DNA from 3 places in the Noviherbaspirillum sp. genome. Region 3 is predicted to be linked to each of the others. Evidence: predicted binding sites of a transcription regulator. Region 3 holds the regulator's gene; each other region holds the start of a gene.
What was found. Region 3 encodes LexA, which represses DNA repair genes until DNA is damaged. Its sites were predicted from a motif close to ACTGTATNNNNATACAGT; they were not measured.
Positions count from the first base shown of each region.

Region 1: V7080_RS14620 (DUF2471 family protein) is a predicted target of LexA. The motif match lies at 3,340-3,357, and genes of this name have one in related genera.
Region 2: V7080_RS04505 (LexA family protein) is a predicted target of LexA. The motif match lies at 1,764-1,781, and genes of this name have one in related genera.

Region 1 covers NZ_DAIUCO010000119.1:590-5,323, reverse strand. Annotated here, with positions in the region: gene V7080_RS14645 (nuclear transport factor 2 family protein) at 1-370, opposite strand, end outside; gene V7080_RS14640 (DMT family transporter) at 508-837, opposite strand; gene V7080_RS14635 (hypothetical protein) at 1,320-1,580, shown strand; gene V7080_RS14630 (hypothetical protein) at 1,992-2,711, shown strand; gene V7080_RS14625 (DUF2237 family protein) at 2,736-3,116, opposite strand; gene V7080_RS14620 (DUF2471 family protein) at 3,381-3,689, shown strand; gene V7080_RS14615 (hypothetical protein) at 3,918-4,061, opposite strand; gene V7080_RS14610 (M48 family metalloprotease) at 4,334-4,734, shown strand, end outside.
Region 2 covers NZ_DAIUCO010000022.1:24,586-29,319, reverse strand. Annotated here, with positions in the region: gene V7080_RS04510 (methyl-accepting chemotaxis protein) at 1-1,148, shown strand, start outside; gene V7080_RS04505 (LexA family protein) at 1,282-1,749, opposite strand; gene V7080_RS04500 (Bug family tripartite tricarboxylate transporter substrate binding protein) at 2,039-3,055, shown strand; gene V7080_RS04495 (hybrid sensor histidine kinase/response regulator) at 3,202-4,734, opposite strand, start outside.
Region 3 covers NZ_DAIUCO010000082.1:5,444-10,177, forward strand. Annotated here, with positions in the region: gene V7080_RS11520 (replicative DNA helicase) at 1-46, opposite strand, end outside; gene rplI (50S ribosomal protein L9) at 205-657, opposite strand; gene rpsR (30S ribosomal protein S18) at 684-968, opposite strand; gene priB (primosomal replication protein N) at 992-1,285, opposite strand; gene rpsF (30S ribosomal protein S6) at 1,313-1,681, opposite strand; gene lexA (transcriptional repressor LexA) at 1,918-2,580, shown strand; gene V7080_RS11550 (RNA methyltransferase) at 2,598-3,374, opposite strand; gene V7080_RS11555 (inositol monophosphatase family protein) at 3,494-4,288, shown strand; gene V7080_RS11560 (DEAD/DEAH box helicase) at 4,486-4,734, shown strand, end outside.

The DNA.
Region 1 (4,734 bases), on a different contig from region 3:
GATCAAGGTCCTTACGGACGCAGGCGCTGTCGTACACCAGCGTCAGCTTGAGGATTTTTTTCAGATGCGGGGAAAATTCGAAGATGCTGATGCAATCGAAGTCGATTGACTTGCCGTTGCGGAGTACCCATGTGTGCCGAAGCTGCAATGCCACGGCAGGCTTTTCGGTCAGCCCCTCGAACATATTCAGCAGGCGAACAACCGAATCCTGCGTATTGCGGAACAATCTTTCGTGAAAGGCCCGGACACCGAGTTCGCCGGACAACGGCGTGACGACGGTGGCCTCGGGCTCAAACAAGGCAAGGACGTCGCTGAGGCTGCCCTTCCTCAGCGCCTGCTGATATTGCCGGCATAGTTCGAATGTGTACATGTGTGGGGTAATCTCGGCGAACGTGCATCAGCCCTTGCTGGGCGAGTGAAGAGGATTCTAAGTGAAGTTGCAGCCGAATGCGAGCGCCACGACCCCGCATTGCCTGAGCTTGGCCATGGATCCGGCCGGCCGCGCTTTCAATGGCCGACGGACTTCGAAAACACGTTCAGAATGATGACGCCGGCGATGATGAATCCGAGCCCGATGATCGCCGGCATATCGAGCTTTTGACCGAACATGATCCATCCGATCAGGCAGATCAGGGAGATGCCCACGCCCGACCACACCGCGTATGCGATACCCATTGGAATCGTGCGCAAGGTCAATGACAGAAAATAAAAGGAAATGGCGTAACCCGCCAGCAATGCAAGTGTCGGCAAAGGCCGAGTGAAGCCCTCCGATGCACGCAACGCCGAGGATGCGATCACTTCGCTCACAATCGCCATACCGAGATAGAACCATTTCATTTCGATCATTTTGTCCTGGGAATCATCAATCCTGAATAAACACCCAAAAGATCGAAAATAGCAGTTGGAGTTCATTCACTCGTCAAAAAGTCGTCGAAAACAATGCTGCCGAATGACATGAAACAAAAACATCCTCCGGTTATTTCTTTCAGATCGGCACGGAAATCGATGCCGTTGGTTACCGTAAGGATAGATGCGCTTCGATTGGCGTCTGGAACAGAAAGCATCGATCGGGCTGTAGAAAGGACTCGGTGACGGCACGTTCTGGGCGATGGAAAACGGCATGGTGATCGGTTCGCAGCCTGAGAACGAAAAGTGCCGGATCGAAGACTACTGGCGCGATCGCGATGCGATCGGAAGCGCGTCGGAGACCTGCTCCGACTAACGGTACGGAATCCAGCCAATCGCCCGGATTGTCGGAATCTTCCTTGTCCCGAGGGTGTCTACCATGACCATAGCAACTTATCAATTGAGGTCACACCATGGCGAATACAAATACCACGCAACATCAAGCTGACGATGCATCGAAGCTGCCTGCGCAACTCGATGGGCAGAGCGACGCCGCAGAGCAGGATGATCAGGTCGCGCGCAGAAAGGCGAATGCCCGCACCGAAGCCGAAGCGCAATCAGTGGACGGCATGGCCGGACAGAGCGGCAAGAGCAGCCATGACGCCATGAGCCACAACAAGGCAGACAGCCACGAAGGCGCAGGTGGCGGCAAAAAGCAGGAACGTCATCACTGATTTCTCTTGGAAACAGGTCCCGCACGCCATCCAGGTTTAGCATGCGGGTCCCTCCAGCAACCTTTTGCAAACAAATATTTGTCAAACGAGTTGCACTTATGACAGTTACCCACAGTTTCTGTGTTTAACTCTGTGCATAACTTTCGCAATTTCTTTCAAGTAATTGATTTTAATCATGTAAAGCTGCTTGATTAAAATCAAAGCTCTTCCTCTCCGCACGAAAGCCACTGTGAAGGACTTCCGCTTTTAATGAGTCGGAATGTAGAAACTTGGCAGGCAATCAACTCCGACAAAAACATTCGCTATCAAAATCATTCCATCAGGAACCTTTTTCCGATTCGGCAGACTATATGACTTGCCGCTGGTCAAGAGACCAGCGGCAAGTTGTTGAATCGATGAAAAGGCTTTCTGATGAAATCAAATACCCTGTTGCTCGCTTTCTCCATGGTCGCGACGCTCGCGGCCTGCGGCGGCGGTAGCTCTTCCAACAATACCGCAGTGACGAGCACAACCGCTCCGGCAGCAGGCAGCTATCTGGCATTCAGTTCACCCAATATCGTGCCGCCATCGACAGGCACTGCATCTGTGAACGGTAGCGGAACAGCAACGATGGTTGTCGGCGGAAAAACCGCAAACATGAGCGGGTTTGACATTGCCGGTAATGCAACTGCGGTCACCGGCGATTTCACCAAGGTGATTGCCTTCGGCGGGAACTCCGCATTTCAGCTGTGCCGCAATGCGGACAACAGCATGGACGGAACAGCCGGCTTCAAGTCAGCGTATTCAATGACCGTAGCAAACGCGCAACCGGTCGGCTTGGACGAGATTCTGGGAAAGTCTTTCAAGGTCTACGAGGATTGCGCGTTTTCTTATGATGCTAAGCTCAACGTCGACGGCACCCTGACGGCGGATGAGGATAGCGAGACCGCCGCAACCGTGGCCGCAGCGTTCAGTCCGGGCGGCCATACGTTCACGGAGGCGGGGGTAAGCGCCAACATCAGAGCCGCCGCATACCGGATTACGGTCAACGGGACGACATACTATGCGGTCATCGACCGCGGGAACGTCGTTCCCTATAACGGCACCGTCGCCTATAACGCGCTTTGGATCTCGAATCCGGCAACGCCGTAAGCGCAACGTTCCGCCCCATGCTGCTCAGCCACGATGGCTGTAGCGCTGCAAGGCTTCGAGCGGTGTATGGTCGAGCGCGCTGAAATTCGTGCTTTCGAGCACGACTTGCGGAGCGACGCCGGCCAGATAGGCCTCGTTCCAGCGCAGCGCGCATAGGCACCATTGATCGCCCGGCTTGAGGCCGGGGAAACCCCACTCGGGCACCGGAGTGCTCAGGTCATTGCCGCGGCTGGCGCTGAATGCCAGGAATTCCTCGGTCATGATCGCGCAGACGACATGTGTTCCGATGTCTTCCTGGCTGGTCTTGCAACACCCATCGCGGAAGAATCCGGTAAGCGGATCGAAGGAACAGGGAACCAGCGGCTCGCCCAGCACATTTCTGGCAGGAGGTGGATTGGCAGTCATGACGGGTCTATGTGGTTGCAGGGCAATGGTTGTCGGCAATATCGGCACGTTGCAATTTCATCAATACAGGTAATCATCCCGGCTCGCGGAAAGCAACAAGGACCTCTTGGGATGTTGAAATTGATAAGGCGATTATGCCCTTTGTCGTCGAAAAAAAACAAAATCCAGAATGCGAATCTTCTAGTGAAAATTCGGTCTGACGTGGCACGCTTGGATGATTTATACTGTGTTTTTATACAGTGCAGGGAACAGGACTTGGAAACAATGGAAGGCTTCAACGGAAGTGAATTTTTCGCAGTAAAACACCGCCTGTCGTTCGCGGTCAGCCAGATCGTCGAACGGTATCGTACCGCCGGCCATGTGCTTACATGGAGGCTTGTACATGAAATCGAAAAAGAGGCGATCGACGCCCTCAAGAAAGCCGGCGATCTGGATGCCCGCTATATACGCATGATGCGTTCGTCACGCTGGGGATATGTACCCAAAGTGGATGAGCCGGCCGACCTCGAGGCGCAGGAAGAATTGCCGGAAGTAGTCAGCATGATCCAGGACGCATACCACACGCTCCATTAAATATTCGGCCATGACAGGCATGGTTGTGGATATGGCTGTGGACTACCCTGTGGACAAGCACTTGGTAGCAGGTGGATAACTCTATGCGGCAGACCGCGAAGCGGTTTGCCGCATCCGTTCGCATGAACATGCGGGCACCCGCAAGCGCCTGCATCATGACGCGCATATCCAATCGCATACAGGACATCGCCACCGCAGGCAGTGGCCCAAGTCCACTGGATAAGCCGGCTACAAGGTAGCCGCCCCCAGCAGCACCGCCATCAGGAAGGCGCCGGCGACACCAGCACACATTCGCACCACCTCTTTGACATCGTCGGACGCCGTGAAATACCTGCGGCCCAACGCAATTTTGTTATGGAGCGTTTTCTGCATGATCGCCTCCTGAGTGGTGTGAATTCAGTGTAGAAGATATGCAACTTCAAAATGTGATTTTGCGCAAATATGCAGTTGAGTTAACAACACGACCACACTGTCTGGCGCCCCGCGCGGAATCGTCGCCGGCCTCCATCCTTGACATGGCATTCTCCTTTTTTGGTTAGCAAAACCACGGGCTTGGACTATGCTGAATTAAAACATCGGGGAGGAAGATGATGCGATCCGCATTGACCTGTTTTGTGTTCGTCGCATCCCTTTGCTCAACGTCGATGGCTCAAGTACCCGAGACGGGCCGCTGGCAGGATCTCGACTTCAGCGAAGCCGACGTGACCAGCAGGAGCGACGACAAGTACTGGGACATGCTTGTCGATTTGTCAAAGCAAGGGAAACTGGACGACGATCCGATACTACTGCGGCGGGTGAAGTCCATCGCCGCCTCGCTGATCCGCGCCGCTGCTGCAATCAAACCGGAAATCGCGGCTTGGAACTGGGAGATACATACCAGCAGCGATCCAGGCATCGATGCATTTTGCATGGCCGGCGGCAAGCTCATGGTCGGCAGTGGATTCGTCCATAGGCTGCGGCTTGACGATGGTGAACTTGCGACGCTGATCGGCCATGAGGTGGCGCATGCCGTGGCAGACCATCATCGCGAGTTCCTGTCCAGCGT
Region 2 (4,734 bases), on a different contig from region 3:
TCAAGGAATGCAGCCCGCTGCGGCGGCAGATCGTGCAGGACATGGACGTCGTCATCCGCAACGCGGAGAAGGAAATGGCCAATGCCACTCAAGCCGTACACGGCATCATCAATGCTTCGCGCAACCTGCTGATTGCCACTTCCGCCATCGCTCTGGTCGTCGGCATGGCGCTGTCCATCCTTCTGGCACGCAGCATCACCACGCCGCTCGGCGAGGCGGTCAAGTTCGCCAGGCGTGTGACAACCGGTGACCTGACCGGGCATATCGCAGTGAAATCCAGGGACGAAACCGGCCAGCTGATGCTGGCATTGCAGGAAATGAACGAGAACCTTGCCCGAATCGTGACCCGGGTTCGCTCCGGCACCGACCAGATCGCCACCGGTTCGACGCAGATCGCCGCCGGCAACCAGGACCTTTCTTCACGTACCGAGCAGCAGGCCAGCTCCCTGGGGGAAACCGCGACCTCGATGGAAGAGCTCACCTCCACCGTCAAGCAGAACGCCGCCAATGCGCAGCAGGCCAACACGCTGGCAGTATCCGCGGCGGAAGTGGCCAGCGAAGGCGGACAAGTCATCGCCCAGGTGGTCGATACCATGGGTGCGATCAACGAATCGTCGAAGAAGGTGGTCGACATCATTTCCGTGATCGACAGCATTGCATTCCAGACCAACATCCTGGCCCTCAATGCCGCGGTCGAAGCGGCGCGCGCAGGCGAGCAGGGCCGGGGATTCGCCGTCGTGGCGTCGGAAGTGCGCAACCTGGCGCAACGCAGCGCGGCGGCAGCCAAGGAGATCAAGGTATTGATCGATGCATCGGTTGAGAAAGTGGAAAACGGCAGCAAGCTCGTCGACCAGGCGGGCGCGACCATGACGAACATCGTGGAATGCGTCAGGCGGGTGACCGACATCATTGCCGACATCACGGCGGCAAGCCAGGAACAGACTTCCGGCATCGAGCAGGTGAATATCGCAATCGCACAGATGGATCAGGTGACGCAGCAGAATGCGGCGCTGGTGGAGCAGGCAACCGCGGCGTCGGCGTCGATGCAGGACCAGGCGGCTCAACTGGCGCAGGTGGTGAATGTATTCAAGCTCGACGGCTCCCGCGCATCGACATCCTTGGTTCTGGCTTCCCGGGAAGCGGCATGACAGGCTTGAGTCGTTCTGAAACCGGTGAAATTGATATCGCCGCATTCCCCTTCGGCGACATTCATTTTTTCAGTCGTTCCCTTTTTCTTCGCAAGCCTTCAGAACGGGAACCTGTTGGCTGACGGACGCGCAGTCAAGGCTGCAACTTCCGCACGACGCCGACGACCACACCAAAAATCACCAGCTCTTCGCCTTCCTTGACGAACACCGGCGGATAGCCGGGATTCGCCGCACGCAGCTCCACGCCGTCGCCGCGCGCATGCAAGCGCTTGACGGTGTATTCGCCGTTCAGCACCACGACGACGATCGCACCGTGCCCTGCTTCCGCCGACCTGTCGACGACGATCTTGTCGCCATCGAAGATGCCGGCATGGCGCATTGATTCGCCGCACACGTCGAAGACGAACGTCGATACACGATGCTTCACCAGGTAGTCATTCAGGTCCACCCCCGATTCGACGTAATCCGCGGCCGGCGACGGCAAGGCGGTCGGGCGTCTCGCGGGAAAATGCGGGTTGTCCACCGCTTTGGCTGTCGGCTTGATTGGCCAGATAACGGGTACGAGCGTGGGCAGCTCGCCGAGGCGGATGAGTTCGGACATTGGTGTGTGGAAATGCTGTACGTGTGAACAGTATATTTTTCGAACGCAAAAGCAGCAAGAAAAGAAGTGCAACGTTTTGACGGGATCGGAATGTGTCATGCACAAAGTGCAATGCATGCTTTGCCGAAACTGCAATGAATTGGCCGGATCGACAAGAGAAGCCAGACGATGTGGATGTCGATGACTGCTATTAGAATGATTCTTTTTCCAACGGCGAGATGCCCGCAAGACTCAACTCTCATGGCAAGCATCATTTGTCCGTATTGTTTTTTCTCCCTCGAATAATTCCATGTACACCATCACAGCGCACACCGCCCCTCCAAAAAATTTTTTGCGACGCATCCTGATGAAGAAGGCGTTTGTCACCGTCGCGCTTGCCTTCACCGCCATGACCGGCAATGCGCAAACCTGGCCGGCGGAAACCGTCAGGCTGATCATTCCGTTTCCACCCGGCGGCGGTACGGACATCCTGTCACGACTGGTCGCCACCAGGCTCGCCGAAGCAAACAAGTGGACCATCGTGGCAGAGAATCGCGGCGGTGCCGGCGGCACCATCGGCGTCGGCGAAGCGGCCAAGGCAGCGCCCACCGGTTATACCCTGTTGATGGGGCAGAAAGACAACATGGCTGTTGCGCCGTGGCTGTATAAAACCCTTTCCTATGATCCTCTCAAGGACTTCACCGCCGTGGCGCACGTGGCATACACCCCGGTGGTGATCGTCACGGCCGTCAACTCCAGGTACAAGACGCTGGCCGATGTCGTGAGCGCCGCACGTGCCGCGCCCGGGACAATACCCTACGGTTCGCCAGGGAACGGCACCACCATTCACCTGGCCGGCGAAGCGCTCAACACCGCTGCCGGCATCAAACTCGTGCATGTGCCGTACAAGGGATCGAGCCCGGCGCTGGTCGATGTCATGAGCGGCACCGTGGACCTGGCATTGTCGTCCGTTCCATCGGCATTAAGCCAGATCAAGGCCGGCAAGCTGCGCGCCCTTGCCGTCACCTCGGCAAAGCGCAGCACGTCGCTGCCGGACGTACCCACCGTGGCGGAAGCGGGATACAAGGGTTTCGATGTCAGTACGTGGTACGGATTCTTCATGCCGGCCGGCGCGCCCAGGGAAGTTGTGGCGCGCGTCAATGCGGAAGTGAACAGGTTGCTGGACAATCCGGAAATGAAAAAGGCAATTTACGCGCAGGGTGCGGAGCCGCAGGCAATGTCGCCGGAGAAGTTTTCGACGCTGCTGCAGAATGACCACCGCGGCATGAAGGATGTTGTAAAGCAAGCGGGCGTGACGATCGAATAGCCGCGCCGGACGGCGCATCCCCGATGAGCGACTGTGGGCGCCGTCCGTCTTCACATGCCACAGGCCTTTGAACGCGTGACTCCGCCAGGGCCTGCCGATTGCAAGCCGTTTGAAATCGTCGTTTTCCCGGCGATCCCGGTTTCGCTCTATGCCGATACGCCCGGCGTGATGTCTGCCAGCATGGATGCAAGTTTCGCGGTGTCGACGGGCTTGACGAAATGATGATCGAAGCCCGCATCTTTCCCTCTCTTCCGGTCCTGCTCCTGCCCGTAGCCGGTGACGGCGAACAATCTGATGTGCGACGTGCGCTTCTGAGCCCTTAATTGCAACGCCAATTCATAGCCGTCCATCTCGGGCAGGCCGATATCCAGTATGCACACATCCAGGGGCGTCGATGCGGCGCGCGCCAAGGCATCGGCCGAGGTGTGCACTACCGTGATTTCATGCCCCACTGCACCCAGGTACAACGCAAGCATCGTCGCGGCATCGGCATTGTCATCGACGACCAGGATGCGCAATGGCTTCTCCGTTTTCCCGAGCCGGCGATGCGGCCCCTGTTCAGTGGACACACGTCCTTCCGCCAGGCGCGGCAGCGTGACGATGAATTCGCTTCCCTTGCCGATGCCTTCGCTGCTGCATCGCACCTCGCCTCCATGCAATTCCACCAGGCTCTTAACCAAGGCAAGCCCGACGCCCAATCCGCCCTGCGCCCGGTCGGCGCTCCGGTCAGCCTGGGTGAACAGGTCGAATACGCGCGGCTGCAACTCCGTCGACATGCCGATCCCGTTATCCTTCACACGCAACACGATACGCACCCCCTGCACATCGATGGCAAGGTCGATATCGCCGCCTTCCGGCGTGTAGCGCACCGAATTGTTCAGCAGGTTGGTCAAGACCTGCACCAGGCGTTTCTCATCGCCGAGCACGATCGCGGTCTCGGATGCCAGGGCCATCGTCAGGCGGTGCCGCTTCGCATCCAATTGCGGCATGACCTGCTCGAGCGCATGCGCCACGATCAGCTTCAGGTCCTGCGGCTGTTTGTCGATGGTGACAAGGCCGCGCGTCACCCGCGACACATCGAGCAAGTCGTCCACCAGCGCCATCATGTGCCGTACCTGCCGGCTGATTATCTTGCTGGTCTGCTTGATGCGCTCCTTATCGAATTGCACCATCTCCATCAACTCTGCAGCGGCGCTGATCGGCGCCAGCGGATTCCTCAGTTCATGGGCGAGCATGGCGAGAAAGTCATCTTTCCTGCGGGCGGCCTCCCGCAATGCATCCTCGGCCATTTTCTGGTCATGGATTTCCGTACAGGTACCGAACCAGCGGGTGATCCGGCCGGACTCGTCCCGCATCGGCAAGGCCCTGCCCAATGCCCACCGGTATTCGCCGGAATGATGGCGAAGCCGGTACTGCATTTCATAAGGCTCGCCGGTATCGAGACTGTGGCGCCATACATTCCGTGCATGATCCTGATCCTGCGGATGCACGACGTTTTCCCACTCCTCGCCATCGGTCGAACCGACCGGAACACCCGTGAAGTCGTACCATCGCTGGTTATAAAATTCATGGTAGCCGTCCGGCCGGGTGGACCACACCATCTGGGGCATGGCTTCGATAATGGTACGGAAACGTACTTCGCTGTCCTGCAGCGATTGCGTGGCGGTCTTGGCCGCCGA
Region 3 (4,734 bases):
GCGGTACACGAAGGGATTCAAGTTGCGGATCGGCGCGGTTGTTCATGGCGCGAATTATACCTGCTCGCCCTACTGCCAAGAGTTGGAAGGGGCGGAATATTGAAGAGTTTTTCTGACCTGCAACATTGGAAATATTTTGCAGAAGGTCAACAAAAAAGCCGGGAAATCCCGGCTTCTTTGCATTTGCTACTGAACTGCAAGTGATTAAGCCTGCTCGCCAACCACCGAGATCGTAACGTCAACAACCACATCCGTGTGAAGAGCAACTGACACGCCATGATCGCCCACAACCTTCAATGGGCCCTGCGGCATACGGATCTGCGCCTTCTCAACCGGGAAGCCTTGCTTAGTCAGCGCTTCAGCGATGTCGTAGTTGGTTACTGAGCCGAACAAACGCCCGTCAACGCCGGCCTTTTGTGAAACTTTGACCGACAGGCCGTTCAGCTTTTCGCCTTGAGCTTGCGCAGCTGCAAGTTTCTCGCCTGCGACTTTTTCGAGATCGGCGCGCTTTGCCTCGAATTCCGCAACTGCAGCCGCCGTCGCACGGCGGGCCATACGCTTAGGAATAAGAAAGTTGCGGGCGTAACCGTCCTTGACACGGACCACTTCACCGAGATTGCCGAGATTAACGACTTTTTCCAACAGAATGACTTGCATGTTTTTCTCCTAATTCAAGCCGTTAATTACGCGTTGTGCAGATCGGTGTACGGCAGCAGCGCAAGGTAGCGAGCGCGCTTGATGGCCGTATCGACTTGACGCTGATAATGCGCCTTGGTGCCTGTCAGGCGTGCCGGCATGATCTTGCCGTTTTCCTGAACGAAGTCCTTCAGCGTATCAACGTCCTTGTAATCCACTTGTTCCACGTGCGCTGCGGTGAAACGGCAGAATTTTTTGCGCTTGAACAGCGGGTTTTGCTGCTGGCGCTTTTGCTTGAGCTTGCTTTTATCGAATTTTTTACCGAATGCCATGATTGGCTCCTGTATCTAGTGATCTATGTGATTGCCTCGAAATCGGCAATATGGAATACGAGACTTTTGCTGTTGCGGTTTTTGCGTGCAAGGAAGCCGGTGAACCGAAAAGGTTTGCCTAGTTCCGCCTGGTTGAACCGTCCGGAGATTTCGCCTGCTGCCAGCGCAGAAATCTCAAACGTCACCGAGCGGGGTACACCCGCTTCAACCTGTTCCGAATCGTGCAGCAGTTTTGCCGACACGATCGGGATGCCTGCCGGGGTGTAGCGCAATACATCGCGCTCGGCAATAGTGGCAACCAGGCAAAGCTGATTCACGCTCCCCAAACCGCAATACGCCGCGAATTAAGCAGCCGGCGCCTCGGCTCGCTGAGTCTTGACAGCATCTTCCTTCTGCACGGCCTTCATCATCGGCGAAGGTGCAGTTTCGGCCTTCTTCATCTTGACTGTCAGATGACGCAGAACGGCGTCATTGAACTTGAATCCGGTTTCGATTTCAGCCAGCGTTTCGCTGTCGCATTCGATATTGAGGCAAACATAGTGGGCCTTGGCCAGCTTCTGGATCATGTAAGCCATCTGGCGACGGCCCCAGTCTTCAACGCGATGCACTTTGCCGCCGCGTGTGGTCACAATACCTTTGTAGCGCTCGATCATTGCGGGCACTTGCTCGCTTTGATCAGGATGCACGATAAATACGATTTCATAATGACGCATGTAATCTCCTTAGGACAGATTGAATAATCGCCCACCCCGGCGTCAAGACGAGTGTGGGAAGAGGAAAGCCGGCGATGATAACCTGAAATCCGGTAAATTTCAATGCATTCAATGCCTTATATAACGCAAACGCTCCGATTCTCAATGAAATTGCGAAGTTGCTTGCAAAGCGGTGTGTACTGTATAAAAATACAGGCTGTCATTACAAACAGCGCTTCCAGGAAGCCAATACGGCCATGCTTAAACTTACTGCACGCCAAGAACAGATCTTGAATCTCATCAGGGAAGCCATCGACAATACCGGTTTCCCACCTACCCGTGCCGAGATTGCCGCTGAACTCGGCTTTCGTTCTGCCAATGCCGCTGAAGAACATTTGCAGGCGTTGGCGCGCAAAGGGGCAATCGAAATTTCACCCGGCACTTCGCGCGGAATCCGCCTGCTCGACATGGCGACAGGCGAGGCACCAAAGCGCGGCGGCCAGCAGATGTCCCTTCCCCATGCTTCACTGATGCAACTGAGTTTGCCGCTAATCGGCCGGGTGGCTGCAGGATCTCCGATCCTGGCACAAGAGCATGTCGAAGCAACATATGCAGTGGATCCTTCACTATTCCCTGCCAAGCCGGATTACTTGCTCAAGGTACGCGGCCTGTCGATGCGCGATATCGGAATCATGGACGGTGACCTGCTGGCGGTCAAAAAGGCGGATTCCGCCAAGAATGGCCAGATCGTCGTCGCACGACTCGGGGATGAGGTCACGGTGAAGCGCTACAAGAAAACCGGATCGCTGATCGAGTTGCTGCCTGAAAATCCTGACTTCAAGCCAATTCGGGTTGCATCCGGTCAAGAAGATTTTGCTCTCGAAGGCCTTGCGGTTGGTTTGTTACGAGCTTGGGGCTAATGGCTTTTACAATCGCCTTACCGCGGCCGCGTTCGCAAAATCTGTGTAGCGATGCCGCGGATGATGTTGACTTCTTCCGTTTCCAGCTGCGTTCTCGAAAATAGACGCTTCAGCCTCGGCATCAGTTTTTTCGGATTATCCGGATCCAGGAAATCGATCGCAATGAGTGCCTCTTCAAGGTGTGCATACATTCCATCTATTTGCGCAATGTTGGCCGCTTGACCATGAAAGCCAATAGGTGAGGACGCTAAAACAGGATACCCGCCGGTATCAGTTCCGATATCAGCCATGCTGCATTCATACGCCAGCACCTGCACCGCCTGAGCAAGATTCAATGAGGAATATGCCGGATTCGCCGGAATGTTGATCAAAGCATTGCATTTTTCAACAACGCCATTCGGCAATCCGTAGCGCTCATTGCCAAACACGAGGGCGGCCTGCAATCCTGATTCGACAGTTAATTGACTGGCAAGCATGCGCGGCGTCAGAACTGGCGGCGAGAATTCACGCAGCCTGGCGCTCAAGGCCGCCGCAAAATTGCACCCGTCCAACGCCTCTTCGATCGACCCGACAACCTTCGCGGCGCTCAGCACATCCGACGCGCCACTTGCAAATGCGATGGCCTCCTCGTGTTCCGCAACATCGGCGAAGCGCGGATTGACCAATACGAGGCGGGAAAACCCCATTGTCTTTATCGCCCGGGCAGCGGCGCCGACATTGCCTGGGTGACTGGTTTCAACCAGCACGAAGCGCAGCCGGTCGGACAGATCGGTACTAGTTTGAGTCAGGTTCATTTAAAATAGCGTTATCTGCGGTCGGGGGCACACGCCTTCGTTGCCGCTTCGCTCATTAATCGATATATGCGGTTCCGTGCGGCAGAAGGCTACGGTGCCGCCATTTTAACGGAACCTCTATGCATCCCATGCTCAATACGGCGGTCAAGGCAGCCCGCCGTGCCGCTTCGATCATCAATCGCGCCTCCTTCGACATAGACCGTATCAAGGTGACCCAGAAAGGGCACAATGATTTCGTGACGGAAGTGGACCAAGCGGCAGAGCAGGCGATCATCGACGTCCTCAAAACAGCCTATCCGGATCATGCGATCCTTGCCGAAGAAACCGGCGCATCGAGCAATCTCCATGATGAAAACGACAATGTCTGGATTATCGATCCGCTTGACGGCACTACGAATTTCATCCACGGCTTCCCGCAATACTGCGTATCGATTGCGCTTCAGCAGCGCGGCATCATTACACAGGCAGTGATCTTCGATCCGACCCGCAACGACCTGTTCACGGCAACAAAGGGCAGCGGCGCCTATCTCAATGAGAAGCGCATTCGCGTCAGTCGCCGCGACAAGATGGCGGATGCATTGCTTGGTACCGGATTTCCATTCCGGAATGGTGACGGATTGGAGGAGTACATCAAGATGTTTCGGATCATGACGGAGAAGTGCGCGGGCCTGCGCCGTCCTGGGGCTGCTGCCCTGGATCTTGCCTACGTCGCGGCAGGCAGGCTCGATGGATTCTTCGAGCGCGGCCTTCAGCCTTGGGACATGGCGGCGGGTTCCCTGCTCGTCACCGAAGCCGGCGGCATCGTCGGAACATTCGCCGGAGAATCCGACTACCTTTACAAGAACGAAGTGATTGCAGCGACACCCAAGGTGTTCGCGCAAATGGTGAATGTTTTGTCTCAATTCAAGAAGTAAACTGCCCGCTTCACAACTGCCCGGCTTGCCGCGTCCATCCCACGAAGCGGCGGAGACCGGGCGCTGTTATACTTCGCGCACGCGGCATTGCAAACCAGTCCCCTGCCGCTGTCTATCCGACCTTCCGCATCCTAACCCGTTTGCCTGCGACTGGCGCCTCTAGTGGCGACAGGCCGATACTTCCTGATTGAGTTTTCATGTCTTTTACCCAGCTCGGCTTGTCCGACGATATCGTTCGCGCTGTCAGCGAACAAGGCTATACCATTCCCACACCAATTCAGACCCAGGCCATTCCTGCCGTTCTGGCGGGCGGCGATCTGCTCGCCGGCGCACAGACCGGAACCGGCAAGACCGCAGGATTTACCCTGCCCATCCTGCAGCGCCTGGCAGCGAAATCCATCAACCCGGCAGCGGCCCGCCGTCCGATACGTGCATTAATCCTTACG